DNA from 3 places in the Halomonas sp. M1 genome. Region 1 is predicted to be linked to each of the others. Evidence: riboswitches for the same ligand, from Rfam matches in the RefSeq annotation. Region 1 holds a riboswitch; each other region holds the start of a gene.
What was found. A riboswitch is a leader RNA that binds a small molecule or an ion and turns the genes downstream of it on or off. The one in region 1 is predicted to bind thiamine pyrophosphate.
Positions count from the first base shown of each region.

Region 2: another riboswitch for thiamine pyrophosphate. It lies ahead of thiM (hydroxyethylthiazole kinase); the one in region 1 lies ahead of tenA (thiaminase II).
Region 3: another riboswitch for thiamine pyrophosphate. It lies ahead of P8S54_RS12935 (sodium:solute symporter family protein); the one in region 1 lies ahead of tenA (thiaminase II).

Region 1 is NZ_CP121119.1:1,493,722-1,500,638, reverse strand. It holds gene P8S54_RS06770 (BCCT family transporter) at 1-1,155, shown strand, start outside; gene P8S54_RS06765 (NAD(P)-dependent alcohol dehydrogenase) at 1,308-2,387, shown strand; gene thiC (phosphomethylpyrimidine synthase ThiC) at 2,404-4,320, opposite strand; gene tenA (thiaminase II) at 4,373-5,041, opposite strand; TPP riboswitch at 5,127-5,283, opposite strand; gene P8S54_RS06750 (hypothetical protein) at 5,282-5,446, opposite strand; gene P8S54_RS06745 (GNAT family N-acetyltransferase) at 5,671-6,171, shown strand; gene P8S54_RS06740 (DUF87 domain-containing protein) at 6,218-6,917, shown strand, end outside.
Region 2 is NZ_CP121119.1:2,689,960-2,696,876, forward strand. It holds gene yegQ (tRNA 5-hydroxyuridine modification protein YegQ) at 1-907, shown strand, start outside; gene thiE (thiamine phosphate synthase) at 883-1,527, opposite strand; gene thiM (hydroxyethylthiazole kinase) at 1,517-2,341, opposite strand; TPP riboswitch at 2,366-2,458, opposite strand; gene P8S54_RS12475 (hypothetical protein) at 2,552-2,896, opposite strand; gene P8S54_RS12480 (DUF2237 domain-containing protein) at 3,068-3,442, opposite strand; gene gloA (lactoylglutathione lyase) at 3,633-4,166, shown strand; gene P8S54_RS12490 (DUF6164 family protein) at 4,168-4,533, shown strand; gene P8S54_RS12495 (cupin domain-containing protein) at 4,514-5,209, opposite strand; gene P8S54_RS12500 (zinc ABC transporter substrate-binding protein) at 5,330-6,430, opposite strand; gene P8S54_RS12505 (metal ABC transporter permease) at 6,472-6,917, opposite strand, start outside.
Region 3 is NZ_CP121119.1:2,795,118-2,802,034, forward strand. It holds gene P8S54_RS12915 (EAL domain-containing protein) at 1-72, shown strand, start outside; gene nhaD (sodium:proton antiporter NhaD) at 134-1,612, opposite strand; gene P8S54_RS12925 (LysR family transcriptional regulator) at 1,828-2,796, opposite strand; gene P8S54_RS12930 (sodium-dependent bicarbonate transport family permease) at 2,939-3,880, shown strand; TPP riboswitch at 3,972-4,083, shown strand; gene P8S54_RS12935 (sodium:solute symporter family protein) at 4,165-5,610, shown strand; gene P8S54_RS12940 (LLM class flavin-dependent oxidoreductase) at 5,656-6,917, opposite strand, start outside.

The DNA of each region.
Region 1 (6,917 bases):
GCCCTCGTGCTGGCGTACTTTGCCTATCGGCGCAACCTGCCGTTGACGGTGCGCTCTGGGTTGGAGCCCATTCTAGGCAAGCGTAACCATGGCCTATTGGGTGACATGGTCGACCTACTCGCGGTGTTTGGCACCGTGTTCGGTATCGCGACGACCCTGGGGCTAGGCGTTCAACAAATGAATGCAGGGTTAGAAGCCGTGTTTGGGCTGGAGTCCTCGGTCAAACTACAGCTGCTGATTACCGCGGTGATTATGAGCGTGGCGACCTTCTCAGTGGTCTCCGGTGTTAAGCGTGGTGTGCGCCTACTTTCAGAGGCGAACTTCTGGCTGAGCATTGCGGTCGTGGCATTTATGCTGTTGTTTGGGCCTACCCAGTACCTCATTGCACTCACCATCGAGTCTGCCGGTGACTACCTGCAAAACATATTCGGCATGACCTTTCATACCAACGCGACCGTTGCTGACGGCTGGCAGTCAGAGTGGACGGTGTTCTTCTGGGGGTGGTGGCTGGCCTGGTCGCCGTTTGTCGGCATGTTTATCGCACGGGTGTCCCGTGGTCGTACCTTCCGTGAGTTTGTGATGGGCGTGCTGCTGGTACCTACCGTAATCACCATTATCTGGATTGGCCTGTTTGGTGGCACCGCGCTCTATCATGAACTGTTTGGGTCGGGCGGCATTGTCGAAGCGGTAGATGAAAATGTCGCAACTGCGCTATTTGCGACCGTATCAGCGATGAACTTAGGCATATTGGGCGTAGGGCTATCAGCCGTATTAGTGGTGCTGATTGCTACCTACCTGATCACCTCTGCCAATGCGGGCACGCTGGTGATTAACACAATTTTAGCCGGGGGCGACCCGGACCCGCCCACCGCGCACCGCATTATTTGGGGGGCGGCGCTTGGGCTGCTCACGGCTGTCATGCTGCTGGCTGGCGGGCTTGAAACGCTGCAATCTGCGGTCATCATGGCGGCGCTGCCGTTTTCAGTTGTGGTGATCTTAATGGTGTTTGGGCTGCTTAAGGCGCTGCATGGCGAGCGTTTTGCCGCACGTACCGGTTCGCGTGCCGAGGCACCGCGTGAACCGTGGGCCGACCTGGATGATGCTGGCACCCAGGCAACGCCCGTTACGCCGGATGAAAACTTTAAGCGCAATTAACGCCCTGGTGGGCGCTGCAGCTAGCCGGGCAGCGCTTGTCGATTAACGCACCACAACGTGACATGGCGCATGTTTAGCGGCTATCAATAACCGCTTAATCACCTACGCTTAAGAGTGACGTGTTATGACTCCTCTTACTTAAGGTGTGCGCCATGCCTACCATGATGAAAGCGGCGATTTTTGTTGAGCCAGGCCGTATTGAAATTGACGACAAGCCCATTCCCGATATCGGCCCCAACGATGCGCTAATGCGCGTGACTACCACCACCATCTGCGGTACCGATGTCCACATCTTAAAAGGCGAATACCCGGTTGAGCGTGGCCTAACCATCGGTCACGAGCCGGTGGGCGTGATTGAAAAACTCGGCGCCAACGTTAAAGGCTACCAAGAAGGCCAGCGGGTGATTGCCGGTGCGATCTGCCCCAGCTTTACCTCTTATGCCTGCCAGGATGGCTGCTCCTCGCAAGATGGCGGCCACCACAGCCACGGCTATAAACCGATGGGCGGCTGGCGCTTTGGCAACACCATTGACGGCGCCCAGGCGGAATACTTATTGGTGCCCGATGCCCAGGCCAACCTCTCGCCCGTGCCGGATGGCTTAACCGATGAACAAGTGTTGATGTGCCCCGACATTATGTCGACCGGTTTTGCAGGCGCAGAGGCGGGCGGTATCAACATTGGCGACACCGTAGTGGTGTTTGCCCAAGGCCCCATTGGGCTATGTGCCACGGCAGGGGCACGGTTACGCGGGGCCGGGATGATTATCGCGGTAGACGGTGTGGATGAGCGATTAGCGATAGCCAAACAGATGGGTGCGGATATCACGCTGGATTTCCGTAAAGTGGATGTCGTGGAAGAAATTCTCAAGCTGACCGGTGGGCGGGGTGTGGATGTGGCTATTGAGGCACTTGGCCTACAGCAAACCTTTGAGTCTGCCTTGCGGGTGCTAAAACCTGGCGGAACCCTATCCAGCCTGGGCGTTTACTCCGAAGACTTAACGATTCCTCTGGGTGCTTTCTGTGCGGGGCTGGGTGATCACAAAATCATTACCTCACTGTGCCCTGGCGGCAAAGAGCGCATGCGCCGGCTGATGAGCACCATCGCCGCCGGGCGCCTAGATCTTGGCCCCATGGTGACCCACCGCTTCGCGCTGGAGGATATCGTCGAAGCCTACGATCTTTTCTCCCATCAGCGCGATGGCGTATTAAAAGTGGCGCTAAGCACTGCCTAGCGCCGTGGATGGCGGGCTACACCTCCTGGTATAGCTCGCTGCCTTCCCGGCGGAACTTCTCCGCCTGCTCCTGCATGCCGCGCTTCACCGCTTCCGCATCGCTCTCGGCGGCGTTCTCAGGTGTGCGATCCCGGTAGGTATCGCGCACTTCCTGGCTGATCTTCATGGAGCAGAACTTCGGCCCGCACATCGAGCAGAAGTGCGCCACCTTGGCGGAATCCTTCGGCAGGGTTTCATCGTGGAATTCCCGCGCGGTATCCGGGTCTAGGCCCAGATTGAACTGGTCTTCCCAACGGAACTCGAAGCGCGCCTTAGAAAGGGCGTTATCACGACGCTGCGACGCCGGATGGCCCTTGGCTAAATCTGCCGCGTGGGCAGCAATTTTGTAGGTAATGATGCCGGTTTTGACGTCATCTTTATTGGGCAGGCCCAGGTGCTCTTTCGGCGTCACGTAGCAGAGCATCGCACAGCCAAACCAACCGATCATCGCTGCCCCAATGCCCGAGGTAATGTGGTCGTAACCGGGGGCGATATCGGTAGTGAGCGGGCCGAGGGTGTAGAACGGCGCTTCGTGGCAGGCTTCAAGCTGCTTATCCATGTTCTCTTTGATCAAGTGCATGGGCACGTGACCGGGGCCTTCGATCATTACCTGAACGTCATGCTTCCAGGCGATCTTCGTCAACTCGCCCAGGGTTTCGAGTTCAGCGAACTGCGCTTCATCGTTGGCATCCGCGATTGATCCGGGGCGCAGGCCGTCGCCAAGGGAGAACGCCACGTCGTACTGCTTGCAGATCTCGCAGATCTCCTCGAAGTGGGTATACAGGAAGCTCTCCTGATGATGGTACAAACACCACTTCGCCATAATAGAGCCGCCACGGCTAACAATGCCGGTGACGCGGTTGGCGGTGAGCGGCACATAGCGCAGCAGCACGCCGGCGTGAATGGTGAAGTAATCCACGCCCTGTTCCGCCTGCTCAATCAAGGTATCGCGGAAGACCTCCCAGGTGAGGTCTTCGGCAACGCCGTTTACTTTCTCCAGCGCCTGATAGATGGGCACCGTACCAATCGGCACCGGCGAGTTGCGGATGATCCACTCGCGGGTTTCATGGATGTTCTGGCCGGTGGAGAGGTCCATGATGGTGTCTGACCCCCAGCGGATGCCCCAGGTCATTTTATCGACTTCTTCTTCAATGGAAGAGGTGACCGCCGAGTTACCCAGGTTGCCGTTAATCTTCACCAGGAAGTTACGGCCAATAATCATCGGCTCGGATTCTGGGTGGTTGATATTACAGGGAATAATCGCCCGGCCACGAGCGACTTCATCGCGCACGAACTCCGGGGTGATCTCTTTGGGCAGGCTGGCGCCAAAGCTCTGGCCCCCATGCTGATGGCCCAGAATGCGCTCTACTTCTGCAGTGCCCAACGCCTGGCGGCGCTGGTTTTCGCGGATGGCAATAAATTCCATTTCTGGCGTGATGATGCCCTGGCGGGCGTAGTGTAGCTGAGTAACGTTTTTCCCTGCTTTGGCACGGCGCGGGGTGCGGGTTAGGTCAAAGCGCAGCTGGGCAAGCGTTGGGTCGTTGGCGCGGCGCTTGCCGTAATGGCTGGTGGGGCCGTCTAAAAACTCGGTGTCGTTGCGCTCCTCAATCCAAGTGCGGCGCAGTTCTGGCAGGCCCTTGCGCAAATCAATGCGGGCGTCTGGATCGGTGTAAGGGCCGGAGGTGTCGTACACCAGCAGCGGCGGGTTCTGTTCATCAATGCTGCTGGTCTTAGTGGGTGATAGGGTAATTTCCCGAAACGGCACGCGGATATCCGGCCGCGAGCCTTCTACGTACACCTTGCGCGAGGCGGGCAGCGGCGCCACGGCGGCGGCATCTACCTGGGCGGTTTCGGCTAAAAAGTGGCTGGTTTTACTCTTGACGGTCTTATTCATTTCGGTGGTCTTCCTTTGTTTTTGGTGTTTTTAGGTCGTGCGTGAGGGGGGGTTATTCGCTGAGTTCCAGGCCCATCTGCCAGAAGTCGATTTCCAGGCGCGTGGCATCGCGGAAGATTTTGGCAAGTTCAGCAAAGCGGGCAGGGGTGACATCGGCCAAGCGGGCATCGAGCCATTCAAGCTCCGCCTGCATAGCGGCCTGAAACTCTTCGCCTTCGTACATGGCAATCCAGGCGTCAAAGGGGTTTTGCGCGCCGCGCACCGTGGTTGGCTGAGCGTTCAGCCAGTTGGCGATTTCGCCGTAGCCCACTAAGCAAGGGGCCAGCGCTACGTGCAAATCGAGCAGGTCGCCACGGTTTCCGGTATCCAGCACATAGCGGGTGTAGGCCAGGGTTGCGCGGGCTTCTGGTAGCTCGGCAAGCTCTTCTTCGCTGATGCCCCACTCTTGGCAAAAGCCCACGTGCAGGCCCAGCTCCACATCCACAATGGCTTTTAAACCTTCATGGGCTTGGCGCAGGTCGGCAAGGGTGGGGCTTTTGTAGGCGGCCAGCGCATAGGCGCGGGCAAAGTGGATCAAAAACAGGTAATCCTGCTTCAGGTAGTGGCGAAACGATGCATCAGGCAGCGTGGCGTTGCCCAGCTGGCGCACAAAATCGTGCTCAATATAGGCGCGCCAATCGGTTTGGCAGGCGGTGGTGAGATCAGTAAAGTGGTAGCCCATGATGCCTCCGGTAGTGGTGATCCGGAGGTAGGCGATAAAGATCGAGAAGATGGCGTGGAAGGTGGCGTGCAGTCGTGAAAGCTAGCCAAGGCCATCGCTTGATCCCTACGCCGGTACCCGCGCGCTCATCTAGGAGCAGCGCATTAGCCGGATCAGGTTCAGCGGGACCAGCGCTTTGGCAGTATCAGCAGATACGCCCTGCGCCATCTCAGCCGGATTCACCGGCACCCCGTCAAGCAGTTAGTTAGCGGAGTCTAGGCTGCGGGTGGGGGAGATGCAAGGGGGTAAGTTAAGTGCAGTGTGCCGCAAATTGTGAAAGCGAATCCAGTAGCAGTAGGTTTTCTCAGTACGGAAGCTATAGCGCTTGACCCGCAGGCTCGCCTTGACGCGTTCCATCAGTTTCATAAGAGCCACCCTTGGTGGCTGTCCATAAACACAGTTTTATTGAACAGGGCAAAACACGCAAGCACGCGGATTTTGGTTATGTAGCCAAAATTCGCTTTGCTTTCAATGGAATTAATGGGGTAAAGTCAATTTTGTGGCTGCATAACCTCAATCAATGTGCCCGCACGTTCATTGAGGTTATGCAGCAGGGGATATAATCACTGTTATATCGCTAGGAGAGGAAAGTGTTCAAGGTAGTAAGAGCAGTTTTTCCTGATGATCTAAATGATGTTCTTGATTTGTACCGCGAGTATGTTGCCAGCACCTCGGTAGATCTTTCTTTTCAAGGTAATGATCAGGAATTTAACCACTTACCTGAAAAGTATAGCTCTGAAGAGTCAAAGATCTTTTTGGTGAAAAAAGACAGCAAGCCTGTTGGGTGTGCTGCATTTCGGAGATTGGATGAGTCGGTCTGTGAAATGAAGCGAGTTTATATCCAACCAAGTGCTCGTGGCCACAATCTGGGTACACTGCTAGTTGATAGAGTATTGCAAGAGGCTGTTATCAGTGGCTACAAGAAAATTTGTTTAGATGTTCTTCCAGAGTTCAAAACTGCTTTGAAATTATACAGATCATATGGATTTGTTGAGCATCCACCCGTAACGAACAATCCTGTTCCAGGAACGCACTTTTTGGGTTTGGAGTTAGAGCAATATAACCAAGCATTGCAGCGGACGAGCCGCTGAATGCAGCGTTATGTGCTACGAGTTATCGATCAATCTTGGATGACAAATGACAAAAAAATATAGACTCACGTTGATAGCACTCTCGCTTATTACTCTACTCATAGTCGGACGACTACTGACTGGGGGATTTTCCTTCATACTTGGTCAGTTTTGGTTTACGTCAGGATTGCTTTTACTCGTATTGCTATCTCTCATAGACCAACCGCATTTTTCTAAAGATTCCAACATCTTTGTTAACGCAGTAACAGCGGGTATTTCGTTATTGTTAGTGGATACCCCTGACAGGGATTTTTTATACTGGGGGTTTTTCTCTGTCACTATTTATCTATTGTTTTCAAGTTACGGGCTGCTTTGGTTTCGCCAGCTACCTTTAGCTGATGAAAACAAACTTATTCGATTCTTATCTAGACTAAACCGAGAAATTGGAAAGCCGGAAGCCCTTTTTTCTGCGTTCTTCTTGTGGGGTATTTATAAACAGTTTGGTGCGGATTCAAATGAATTTGATGCATTGCTTGTTTTCTGGATTGTTTTCACAATTCTCAATCTTCCATCTCTCGCGAGATCTTTGGAAGATTTGATAACTCCGGAAAAATCAAATCAATCAAAAAGCGCGATAGGTCAAATTTTTGGAGTTAAATCTAAAAACACTTTTTTGGTTAAACTTGCTCCTGCATTAAGTGGCTCTGGTCAATGCCAACCTTTTGACTTCGTTGAATTTAAGCATGGCCCTGAACAGCGGCCCCGGC
Region 2 (6,917 bases), 1.2 Mb from region 1:
GTGCCCGGACCTAGAGATCGAAACCTTTGTCCATGGAGCGCTCTGTATTGCTTATTCAGGCCGTTGCCTGCTCTCAGGTTATTTTAATCACCGTGACCCTAACCAAGGCACCTGCACCAATGCGTGTCGTTGGAAATACAACACCGTCGCCGCCACTCACGACGAGACGGGCGATTTGGTGCCTGCCAATCCGGGGATGACGGCAACGGCGAATGATCAAGATGAGTTGTCGGCGTTGATTGAAGATGTGACACGCCCAGGCAAGCTGATGCCCGTTTATGAAGATGAGCACGGCACGTACATTATGAACTCGAAAGACCTGCGCGCCGTTCAGCACGTAGCACGGCTAGCAGAGATGGGTGTCTCATCGCTCAAGATTGAAGGGCGTACTAAATCCTACTATTACGTCGCGCGGACGGCCCAGGTCTACCGCCAGGCCATTGATGACGCCGTCGCCGGGCGGCCCTTTAATATGGGGCTAATGGATGAACTTGAGAACCTAGCCAATCGGGGCTACACCGAGGGGTTCTATCGCCGCCATGTACACGATGAGTTCCAGAGCTATGAGCAAGGCAGTTCCATCGGTGTGCACCAGCAGTTTGTAGGCGACGTCCTCGGCTACGATGCATCACGGGAAATGCTTGATATAGAAGTTAAGAACCGCTTTGAAGCAGGCGACAGCATGGAGCTAATGCTGCCCGGTGGCAATCGCCGTTTTGCGCTTGAGTACATAGAGAACCAGCGCGGCGAAGGCTTGCGTGCTGCCCCCGGCTCTGGGCACCGGGTTCGTATCCCGGTACCTGGGGCTGACATTCAGCCTGGGCAGCTTGAGTTTGCCTTGCTAATGCGCGATCTCAAGCCAGCGGCGTCTATTCCCGCTGTTCAGCTAGGAATGCCTGCTTCCTGAGTCTGCTCCACCGCTGAAAACGCCTGCGCCGCCTGGCGCGGGTATGGCTGACCACAGATGGCTGAAATCACCGCAAGGCCATTGGCGCCTGCGGTTTTAGCGTGCGCTGCGTGCTCAGCCTTTAGACCACCAATCGCCACGCTGGGCAGCGGGCAAACCTCAGCCAACTGTGCCAGTCCATCAAAGCCAATCGGTTGAGCGTGGTCTTGCTTGCTACCTGTGGCAAATACAGGCCCTAAGCCTACATAGTCCAGTAGCTCAACCGGGACGGCCTTGAGCTGGGAAAGTGTGTTAATAGAGAGGCCGATAATGGCATTAGGGCCTAGCGCTTGGCGGGCTTCCTGCACCGCCGTATCGCTTTGGCCCACGTGCAGGCCATCGGCGTTGCTCTCTATGGCTACGTTAAGGCGGTCGTTAATAATCAGCGGCACGCCGCTTCCCGCAAGCAGTGTTTTCAGGCGTTTCGCCTGGGCAATCATCTGCGCGTCGCTGGCGTGCTTGTCGCGTAGCTGCACGATAGTGACTCCGCCCTGCACCGCGGCCGCTACTGTCTGCTCTAGGCCAAAAGAGGCGCAAAGGTTCGCGTCGGTTACCAAGTAAAGCGAGAGATCAAACGGCATGCACTGCCTCCAGTTGGGCAAAGGTAGAAAGGTCATTGGGGGTGAGTTGATACAGCGCATCTAATAGCGCGACTTGAAAGCTGCCAGGGCCGGTGGCATGTTCTCCCGCTCGGCTACCTGCCAGGGCAAAGCAGGCTAGCGCGGCGATGCTTGCTTCAAAAGGGCGCTCACGATTTGACGCTACAAAGCCTGCTACCAAGGCGCTTAGGCCACACCCTAGGGTGGTTACTTTAGGCATCAGCGCATGGCCACCTGTGAGGCGATAGTGGTGGTGGCCGTTGGTCACAAAGTCCTCTAGGCCGGTCATCGCCACTACACAGCCATGGCGTTGAGCAAGCGCAATAGCCCCGGTAAAAGCGTCTTGGGTAGAGGCGGTGGCATCTACCCCGCGCCCTTGGCCAGCTAATCCTCCAAGCGCCAGGATCTCTGACGCATTGCCACGAATCACCGTCGGCTGGTAGGTGAGTAACTCAGCACATAGCGTTTGGCGAAAGCGTGTGGCACCCACGGCAACTGGATCTAATACCCACGGGATGTCTTGGAGATGGGCCGTTTTCGCAGCCACTAGCATGGCGTCCGCCCAGGTAGAGGAGATAGTGCCTATATTGATTGATAGCGCGCCAGCAATCGCCGTAAAGTCGGCGACTTCTTCAACGGCGTGAAGCATGGCAGGTGATGCGCCGGCGGCGAGCAGTATGTTGGCGGTGCTGTTCATCGCCACATAGTTGGTTATGCAGTGCACTAGCGGCGTAGAGGAACGCAGCGCTTCAAGATAACCGCCTAGGGGGTAATCGCTCAAGGAGCGTGAGGTCATAGCATCCTCCCGGCAGGGAGGTGGTGTAGAGGCACCACGACTCCCTACGCCGGTGTTATTCGGTTCAGGTTCAAAGGGTGCTTCTCAGCCGTCATAACGGCGCCCCTGTCGTGGGGCCTACTATCCTTGGCTTAAACGGATCTGTAAAGCTTTGGGTTGCCGGAAGTGCTTTCCAAAAACGGGCAGCTACGAGACTAGCTAAGTACGTGACTACCGAAAGGAAATACGCGTTCCATAGGTAAGCATCTCGTCCGGCGTTATCGCTTTGCCTTCCACACCGATCATCTCATCGCCGCACTGGTCGGCAAAGGTAAGCACACCATGTGTTAGCCCTAGTTGGCCAAGGGCATCGCGGATTTCACCGGTGCCCATAAAAGTGCTGACGTGACCTTCACTGTTGCATAAATCAGAGACGCCATTAGCGTGATGAAAGCGTACTTTGTAGATACCATCCATCGACTCGACTTCCACTATCGGTGAAAAGCCGTTTTGCAGCACATGAGACAGCTGCTTCAGCGTTAGTCGGTCGCCCAGGGTCATATCGATTGCAGTCATGACAAGCTCCAGATTGACCCCGCTCGCGGGTCATCTAACGGTTGTTAAAGAGAAAGTTAGTCGTCTCTAAAGAGTCCGGTTTAGACTCGTTTTGTAAAGCATTTGATACGCAAGTGTAGAAGATTTGCATAAAATTTCCAGTCACTATATATCGATTGTACGGCTTTGTGGTTAACGCACTGCGTCCAGAGCATGCTGCTGAAGCTTAATCAGCGGAATAATTTCTAGCGTCCGCTCATGGGTGCTTGAAAGAATCACCGGTGGCGCAAGACCCACCTGAGCGGCTTCGGCCCAGCGGTGGGCGCAGAGGCACCAGCGGTCGCCGGGGGTCAAACCGGGAAATTTATGCTCAGGGCGAGGGGTGATTAAGTCGTTACCTTGAGCACGTGAGAAAGCTAAAAACTCTTCTGTCACCATGGCGCACACTGAGTGAACGCCTGCATCATCGGCCCCCACGCGGCAAAAACCATCGCGGTAGAACCCAGTTTTAGGAGAGTGGCAGCAGGGAGTTAGCGGCTCACCCAGTACATTACGGTCACGGGACATGCGGTCTCCTTTGGTAAAGGCTAGAATTCGCTAAATGCTGCCTTCATAAAGTATCGTTGAGGTAGAAAAGCGCTTTATGAGGTGATGATATTCAGCACTCTAAAGCCTTGTGCAAAGTAACCGCTTCGTCAAAGTATTTACGCCCCTCTAGGGTATTTTGTATTGGTTAATTCAGCCGCAGGAGAGACCCATGTCGTTTAAAGGTGAACAGCACCCAGGGGTTGCCCCCGTCGCACCGCAAACCCAAGGGTTTTGCTTAAATCACACCATGCTGCGGGTGAAAGACCCCGAGCGTGCTCTGGCGTTTTACTCGAAGGTATTTGGTATGCAGGTATTAAGGCGCCTGGACTTTGAGGAGATGCAGTTTTCGCTCTATTTTCTAGGTAATGTGGCCGCGGGGGATAACGTACCCGAAGAGACCCAGGCGCGTACCGCCTGGACATTCAGCCAAAAAGGCCTGCTAGAGCTAACTCATAACTGGGGCACCGAAAACCAGCAAGATTTTGCTTATCACGATGGCAATGCAGAGCCGCAAGGTTTTGGGCATATCTGTTTTAACGTACCGAATTTGGAAGCCGCCCAAGCATGGTTTGACGAGCATAACGTTACCTTTGTTAAGCGTGCCGACCAGGGCAAAATGAAGGACGTTATTTTCGTCAAAGACGCAGATGGCTACTGGATTGAAGTGATTCAGGCAGACCGCATGGCGGCGATGGGCGACTAATATGGCCCATTTGTTATTTCGGCTACGACACGTAACGGATGAAGAGGCGCTGGAAGTTCGCCAACTACTGGATGAACGCGGCTTTGACATCTACGAAACCCAGGCGGGGTTTTTTCGCCTGGGGGTAGATGCCATCTGGCTTCGCAACCCCCACCAACGTGAAGCGGCAGAGGCAGCGTTGGCAGAGTACCAGGCTGAACGCCAAGTGAAGGCTCGGCAAGCGTATGATGATGCCGCTGCCAGGGGAGAAGCGCCAACGCTATGGCGGCGCTTGGCCGCGCATCCGTTTCAAGTGTTGCTGGTTATGGTAGCCGTTGTGATGATTATCCTGATCACGCTACTGCCATTTATAGGTTTGATAGACTAACGGCGGCCAAATGGCCGCGTTTTAAATAAAGCTGTGCACCACTGCCGCCTGCTTTAAGTTGAAGTGCGGCGCCAGCGGGGTAGCGGCACCAGCTGCCTGCAGGGTACTCGGTGCTGCTTTCCCACAGCGACCCTTCCAGTACAAAGAGCTCTAACCCGCCGCTAAGAGTAGGGTAGGAGACTGTTACGTCGGCTTCCCAGCGCTCCAGGCTTACCCGCTCTGGGCCATACTGTTCTGAGTGGTAGGTATGCAGCATTTTGTAAGTAAGGCCAGCGCGGCGGTCAGGCTGCCAGGGCAAGCGGTGGGCGGGGACGGCAAGTTGCAGAAGGTCATCTTTATCAAATTGATGCAGCTTAACCAGAATTAACGCGCCTTCGTTGCCAATCTGGGGTGTATGCCCAGTACCAATCGGGTTGCGCAAATAGCTGCCAGCGGGGTAGCGGCCATGCTCATCGGCAAATACCCCCTCAAGCACCAAGATTTCCTCACCGCCGCCATGGGTGTGATGGCTAAACTGGCTGTTGGGCGCGTAGCGCACTAGGCTGGTAGCCCTGGCTACTTCATCGCCAACGCGGTCTAACATCATCCGTTCCACGCCCGCGCTGGGAGACGCTACCCAACGATATTCTTCCGGCGTAACACAGGCAAAGTGGCTAAAATCGGCGTTCAGGCGCATGGTAAGGGCTCTTTGCTGGGGTGAAGACGAGGGATTACTGACAAGTCTCCTTATCCCAGGGCTAAAATGCAATGCAAAAAAAACCGCCTGTTCGGCGGTTTTAAACGTGTGCAGTGACGTTTAGTGACTATGACCATGATGGTCGTGGTCGTGGTCGTGGTCGTGGTCGTGGTCGTGGTCGTGGTCGTGGTCATCATGACCATGATCGTCATGACCCGGCTCGGCCAGCGCATCGTGTAGCACACGCGCATTATGGCGCATCATGCCTAGGTAAGTACGGGCCTCACCTTCCGCTGCCAACGCATCGGCGTAGAGCGTGCCGGCAATAGGTAGGCCAGTCTCTTCGGCTAGCTGAACAATGATCGACTGATTGGTCATGTTCTCATGGAACAACGCTTTAACATTCTCCTGCTCAATCACGTCCACCAGCGCCGCCATGCTGGCACCGCTTGGGTCAGCTTCGGTGGAAAGCCCTACTGGGGAAAGGAAGTTCACCCCATAAGCGCTAGAGAAGTAACCAAACGAGTCGTGACCGGTAATCACACTGGCAGAGGCGGGTATTTCACTAATCAGAGCACGAATCTCAGCATCTGCTTCTGCCATTTCAGCGAGGTACTGTTCGGCATTGGCCTGATAAGTATCGGCGTTAGCGCTATCGGCTTCCATTAAGGCATCACGAATGTTCGCTACATACACCTTAGCTTGCTGCAGATCCTGCCAAGCGTGAGGGTCATCATCGCCATGTTCGTGATCGTGGTGCCCGTGGTCATGGTCGTCATGCCCGTGGTCATGGTCGTCATGACCGTGCCCATGATCATCATGACCGTGGTGGTCGTGCCCATGATCGTCATGACCGTGCTCATCGTGCTCGTTATATGCAAGGGCGTTAATACCCTCGGTGGCGGTTACCAAAACCCCCGAGTAGTCGCTTGCGTCGATCAATCGCTCCATCCAGCCTTCAAACAGCAGGCCATTAAAAACGACCACATCCGCTTCGGCTAATGCGCGGGCATCGCCAGGCCTAGGGGAGTAAACATGGGCATCGCCATCGGGGCCGACCAACGAGGTAACGTTAACGTGCTCGCCACCGACATTTTCGACCATGTCAGCCAAAATAGAGAAACTGGTGACAACGTTAACCCGCTCGTTAGCAATGGCCGCAGGTAGTGCCAGCATTGCGGAGACACCTACGAGCCAGCGCGAGGAAGAGGAAAGCGACATACAACACTCCTTACCATTTTAAGTAATAAACGTGATGGCACCTATTCAAGCGCAAGCGGCGTTGTTTTACGCCGCAGCTTAGCGGCTAAGCTGTGGTAGCGGCCGAACAGTGCCGACAGTAGATAGCCCACCCCTGCCAGCAAAATAATGCTCGGCCCAGAGGGAATATCCAGGTGAAACGAGAGCAGCAGCCCGCCTGTGCTCGCGATCATTGCCAACACAATGGCAATGCCGATCAAGCCCTCTAGGCGCTTGCTCCAAAAACGTGCCGATGTCGCGGGCAGCATCATTAGCCCCACGGCCATCAATGTGCCCAGGGTTTGAAAGCCGGCGGTTAAGTTCAGCACCAGCAGCCCCAAGAACACGCTGTGTACCCAGCCGCTGCGGCCGCTTTGCCCACGTAGGAACAGAGGGTCCAAGCACTCCACCACCAGTGCGCGGAAAATCACTGCCAAGGTCAGTACAATCAGTGTGCTGATCGAAGCAA
Region 3 (6,917 bases), 1.3 Mb from region 1:
GGGTGCTACCGCTACCAGGGGTACCTGCTGGGCAGACCAACGCCAATCGAGTATTTATTTGAAGCTTACTAAAACGCCCGCGCAGCGCTTGTAGACGCTTGGCGCGGGCATTAGGTGTTATGGCGGTTATTTATTAATTAAAGACAGTAAAGCTGTCGGCGTTAAGCCACAGATGCACGAGGATACTGGCGATGTAACCGAGAAAAATAACCGGTGCCCAGCGCAGGTGGCCCATAAAGGTGTAAGCGCCGCGAGCTTGGCCCATAACGGCCACTCCTGCTGCTGAGCCAATAGAGAGTAAGCTGCCGCCTACGCCCGCGGTTAACGTGATCAATAGCCAGTGGCCGTGGGACATCTCTGGCTGCATGGTGAGTACGGCAAACATCACCGGAATGTTATCCACCACCGCCGATACGATCCCCAGCACAATATTGGCCCAGGTAGCGTCCCAGCCTGTGTAAAGCGCTTCGGAAAGCAGCCCAAGGTAGCCCATGAAGCCAAGACCGCCCACGCACATCACCACCCCGTAGAAGAACAGCAGTGTGTCCCACTCGGCGCGCGCCACGCGGTTAAACACATCAAACGGTACCACGCTGCCTAGCTGCTCAAGCTTTTTGTTGTCTCCGCGGCGGCTATAGCGTTCACGCTTGCGCTCCAGCGAGCGGGGTAGCGTGCGGCGCAAGTAATAGCCAAAGAACTGCAAATAGCCAAGCCCAGTCATCATGCCGAGTACCGGTGGGAGGTGTAGCAACGTATGGCACAACACAGCGGTGGTAATCGTCAGCAGGAACAGCGCGATAATTCGCCGTGCACCGCGCTTTAGCCATACATCCTCATAGACGCTGCTGGGTTTCTGATCCTTGATAAAGATGCTCATGATGACGGCAGGAATCAGGAAGTTAACCAAAGAGGGCAGGAACAGGATGAAAAATTCCTGAAACTGAATAAGCCCCGCTTGCCAGACCATCAGCGTGGTGATGTCCCCGAATGGGCTAAAGGCCCCGCCGGCATTGGCGGCCACCACAACGTTAATACAGGCAAGATTAATAAAGCGCTTATCACCTTCAGCCACTTTGGTGATGACAGCACACATGAGTAGCGCCGTGGTTAGGTTATCGGCAATGGGAGATAGCACAAAGGCGAGGCCACCCGTTAGCCAGAACAGCTGGCGGTAGCTAAAGCCTTTACGCAGCATCCACGAGCGCAGCGCATCGAATACCCGGCGCTCTTCCATGGCGTTGATATAGGTCATCGCTACTAGCAGGAACAGCATTAGCTCGGTGAACTCCAAAAGGGTCACACGGAACGCATGTTCTGACGTTTCCGACATGCCATTTTGGACGTACACCCAGCCAATGAGTCCCCAAATGATACCGGCTGCTACCAGTACAGGCTTGGACTTGCGCATGTGGATTTTCTCTTCAGCCATAACTAACGCGTAGGCCAAAACGAAAACTGCGACTGCAAAGAAGCCGATAACAGACGTGGTTAAATCAATATCTCCGGTGACGGCAAAAGCCGCAGGGCTTATACCGAGTAGTAAAGCTGCAAACAGAAAAAGCCAGCGGCGAGAAACTCGCGGCTGGCTGGGGTCTTGCTGCAACATCAACATGATGGGCTTTATCCTAATAAAGATTAGAAGGGGAGAGGGTTAATCGCGGCTAGTTTATCAATCCGTGTTGCATTGCAATACGGAATAAAAACGAATGAAAACCGCTAATAAGGCAGGTATTACGTCTTTTTTTAGAAACTAATTATTTTGCTAATAAAAAACATAAGATTTTGTTGAAATAGCTATCGCTGATATTTTCCGGAGCTCGCTAGTGACTAGTGACAGCGACTATGCTCATGCTCTCTGTGAAGCAGCGCATCCAGTTCATTGCATATGAAGCGTGGCTCGATCCACTGGGCAAGATGTGCGTTGACATAGTGAAGAAAGCGCTGGGCGGATTGGGGAAGCCGCTGGTCATTGCGGACAATCATCTGCCAGTGGCTTTCAATGGGTAAACCTTCTACCGGAAGAATCGATATCTCGGGATGCTCGCTTGGCAGAACATGCTCTGATAGCACCGCGACCCCCATGCGCGCCGCCACGCCAACGCGAATCGCTTCATTGCTGGCCATTTGCAGGGTTTTCTTCATGGTTAGCCCATGCTCTTGTAGCCAACTTTCCAGTAGCATACGCGTGGCTGACCCCGGTTCGCGCAGCAACAAGCGCTCATTAAGCAGCTGCTCCATGGTGATTGATGAGTGCTGTGTAAGGGGGTGGCCAGCGGCAGCGATGGCCACCAGCGGGTTGCGCATAAAGCGTGCTGCCACGGCATGGGCAAGAGCAGGCGGATGGCTAAATACATAAAGGTCGTCTTCTTGACGCTCAAAGCGTGCCAACACTTGGCGGCGGTTGCCAATATGTACCGTTACGTCCACCTCAGGAAACGCCTGGCTAAACGGGCCAAGTAAGCGTGGCAATACATATTGGGCGGTATTCACCAGGGCAATACTAAAGCGCCCCTTGCTGCCTTGCTGAAAATCACTGAGTTGATCTGCAAAGTCATCAAAACGGCCTAAGACATCCCGGCTTGCCTGATAAAGCGCCTGCCCGGTGGCCGTCATGGTAAGCCCTTGTAGATGATGCTCCAGTAGTGGGCTACCAACTGCCTCGCTTAGCCGCTTTAGCTGTTGGGATACCGTCGGCTGGGTGAGGTGCAGCTGTCTTGCGGCTTCGCTGATTGATCCGCAGCGCACGACAGTGACATAGACTTGAAGTAGTCTAAATGTCAGGTGGCGAATGTTCATGGCTCTAGGCGCTCCTGAGGTACCCTTTGGTTACGCCAGCTAGTATAGATGATTATCTATGACTATCTTTCAAGTTATTATTAGTTGTCACCCGTAAATCCCCGCAAAATGCAGCCTCTTTTAACCCTGTGGAGCGTCAGCGATGCCAGATATTGTGGTGATGTTTTTCTTACTGGGGCTTATAGCAGGGGCGGTGAAGTCTGACCTGCAGGTACCCAAAGCCACCTACGACACGTTAAGCCTGCTGTTAATGCTGACCATCGGCTTAAAGGGCGGTATGGCGCTGCACGGGAATATTCATTGGGGATTGGTACCCGAGCTATTAGGCGTTGCGCTACTCTCTGCTTTAACGCCGCTGCTGCTAATGCCGGTGCTGCGGCGCTGGGTACGCCTTTCCCCGGCGGACAGCGCTAGTATCGCCGCCCACTACGGCTCGGTCAGTGCGGGAACGTTTGCGGTGGCGCTGGCCTATGTGGAGGCGCGGCAGCTGGCCGTGGGCAGTGAAGTCACACTCTATTTAGTAGCCATGGAGCTGCCTGCCATTATGGTGGCGATTGCGCTATTTAGGCGCCATCAAGGCGCAGCGGTGAAAGAGAGTACTCGTAAGCTTTGGCATGAGACGCTCACCAACCGTGGCGTGATTTTGCTGGCAGGCGGTGTGGTCATTGGAACGCTCTATGGGCCCTTCCAAGGGGAAGAAGTCACTGCGCTGTTCACGGGGGCGTTCAAGGGGGTGTTGGCGCTGTTCTTGTTGGAGATGGGGTTAACCGCTGCGCAAACTTTGCGGCCAATGCCCTGGCATCACTGGCGCTTGGTGACCTTCGCCCTCATCACGCCGCTGCTGCTATCCATGCTGGGCATTCTCATGGGCACGGCATTGGGACTCCCGGTCGGCTCGGTGGTCATTCTGGCGGCACTTGCTGCAAGCGCTTCTTATATTGCTGCTCCCGCTGCGATGCGCGCGGCCATTCCCCAGGCCAATATCGGCCTAGCGATGCTCGCCTCACTGGGGATTACCTTTCCGCTCAATGTCATGCTGGGCATACCGCTTTACCACATGCTTATCGAATTATGGTTGAGTTAGCGTCCGATAAGCTAGACGTTGCTGAGTCGGTCGCTGGGAGGTGCCCGTGGGCATCCTCAATTGACAGCGCCCGTCTCAGCACCTAGGGTAGCTGCTGTCCTAGGGGAGCCTGCACTGGCTGAGACTCCACCGCCATTTGGCGTTGGTAACCCTTAGAACCTGATCCGGGTCATGCCGGCGAAGGGAAGGATGTAGCCTAACAATACTCCCTCTTTGCTTTCGCCTGCCTGCCGTGCGCCCACTGCACAGCCCGGTCTAACAACAGGCAAAGAGGACCCGCTTTCATGATGCTTGACCCTATCTGGACTGGCCTGTGGCTGTCGCTATGTGCCGTTGCGCTAGCTGTGCCAGGCCTGCTTTATGCCCGCCGTCATCGCGATAATCTTGAAGACTACATTATCGCCCGCAATAGCCAGAATACCCGTGCCACGGTGCTAACACTGGTCGCGACCACGCTGGGCACCTGGATTCTGTTTGGCCCCGCCCAGGCCGCTACCTGGGGTGGCATTGGTGCCGTGCTAGGCTATGCATTTGGTTCGATGGTGCCCAGGCTAGTGATGATCCCTCTTGGCCGACGCATGCGCGAGCTGATCCCCGAAGGCCATGGCTTGACGGAGTTCGTTATCCACCGTTATGGCCGTACCATGTACGCATTCACGCTCGTGATTATGCTGTTTTACCTCTTTATTTTGTTGGCCGCTGGGTTAACCGCTGTTGCCCGTATGGTGGGTCTGCTGGCCCCTATTCCGCTGTGGGTAACGGCCAGTGTGGTGATGGTCGCCACGTTGATTTATACCTTTTACGGCGGCCTGCGCGCGTCCATTTACACGGATAAGCTACAGATGGTGGTGATTATGCCACTGCTAGGGCTGCTGCTGGTGTTTGGCTGGCAGGCTGCCGGTGGCGTTGCGCCAACGCTTGCAGGGCTTGCCGAGAGTGCGCCACAGCTCCTGCAGGTGAGCGATATAGGCGGTATACGCGCAGGGTTAACGTTCTTTCTTGCCGTAGCGCTTACCGGGCTCTTTTACCAAGGTACGTGGCAGCGTATTTACGCGGCGAAAGATACCAAGGTGCTGCGCCGAGGCTTCTGGATTAGCGGTGTATGCAGCTTCATCGTGGTGGCCCTGATGGGGCTATTTGGGTTGGCCTTTGTAGGGCTGGGGCTTGAAGGTGACGGCTCTGTGGCGCTGTTTAGCGTGCTATTGGCGGATGTGCCGTTATGGTTCGCTTTAGCGCTGGTGCCGTTGGGCCTCGCGTTGGTGATGAGTAGCGCGGACTCCACCATTAGCGCAACGTCGAGTATTATTGCTGTGGATATGGGGCGGTTACTCCCCAACGCCAGCAGTGCTTCATTGATGAGTATGTCACGCTGGTTGATTGTATTGGCTGCCATCCCGGTTACCTGGGTCGCCTCCCAGGGGTACAGCGTGCTTTATCTATTTTTGCTCGCTGATTTGCTCTGCTCAGCCGCTGCATTCCCGGTGTTTTTTGGGCTTTTCTATCGCCGTTACACGGGTCTTAACGCGGTTATCAGTACCGCGCTGGGGCTTGTGGCGGGATTGGCAATGTTCCCTGCACCCGGAGCGAGTACGGCAACCTTATTGGAGTCTTTCCTACTAGCGGCGCTGGTGCCCGTGGCGGTGTCGTTGCTGCTCTTACGTGTACTGCCGTCACGCCCAGCGTATGATTTTGGCTTGTTGCACACGGCAGTGCGCCGCTTTAAGGGGTGAATGCCGGGCAGTCGATATAGCGCTAATATGGCCGCCCGGCATCGCTTACGCTGTCGGGCGGGCCAGCCCCAAATGGTCACGCAGGGTGTTACCCGTGTACTCACGGCGGAATAGCCCACGTGCCTGCAGCAGTGGAACGACCTGCTCAATAAAGTCCTCAATACTACCCGGTAGCGTCGGCGGCATCAGGTTGAAGCCGTCTGCGCCGCCGCCCTCTACCCAGCGCTGCATCTCATCTGCAATCTGTTCGGGTGTGCCCACCATCGTGCAGTGGCCTCCGCCTGCCGCCAAGCGGCCTAATAGCTGGCGTAGTGTCGGGGCTTCGCTTTCGATAATGCGCAAAATAGTGGCATAGCGTCCTTTAGGCCCAGCAAAAGCCTCCAGTGGCGGCAGTTCTGGTAACGGTGCATCCAGCTCCCAGTGGCGGCAATCCTGACCGATAAATTGGCTTAGCTGATGCAGCGAATCTTCGGTGGGTAACCGCTCATCCAGTTCACGCTGCTTTGCCTTTGCGGCGGCCTCGGTGGACGCTACATATGTGACCAGCCCAGGCATAATCGCCACTGGCGCGCGGCCAGCCGCCCGCACGCGGGCTTGAATGTCTTGGTAGTAGGCTTGCGCCGAGGGGAGGTCGTAGGCCACCGCATAAATCGCTTCTGCATAGCGCGCTGCCAAGTTGCGCCCCGGTTCAGAAGCACCCGCTTGAAACAGCACAGGATGCCCCTGGGGTGGTCGCGGTACGGTTAGCGGGCCATTGACTAAAAAGTGTTCGCCATGATGATCAATGGGCCGCACTTTGCGTGGGTCAGCATACTGGCCTGCTCGGTCGCAGCGTAACGCATCATCCGCCCATGAATCCCAGAGCGCTAACACCGTTTGCGCAAACTCTTCAGCGCGGGCGTAGCGCACCTGCTGAGGAGGCATGGCCTCAAAGCCATGGTTGCGCGCTTCGCTATCAAACATCGAGGTGACTAAGTTCCACCCCATGCGCCCGTTAGAAATATGATCTAACGAAGCGAGCATTCGCGCCGCATGAAACGGGCTAAAAAACGTGCTGGAAATCGTCGAAATCAGGCCGATGTGCTCGGTGGCGCGGGCCATAGCGGATAGCGCCGTCAACGGTTCTAAAAACCACTGAGGCCCTCCGCTCACGTTGCCTGCGGCATGGCCATCGGCAAAAAAGACGGCGTCTAATTTTCCGCGTTCAGCGGTGCGTGCCAGCGACTCATAATAGCCAATGTCACCCATGCGCTCGGCAGCAGAACCCGGTTCGCGCCACGCGGCCTTGTGATGCCCGCAGCCCATAA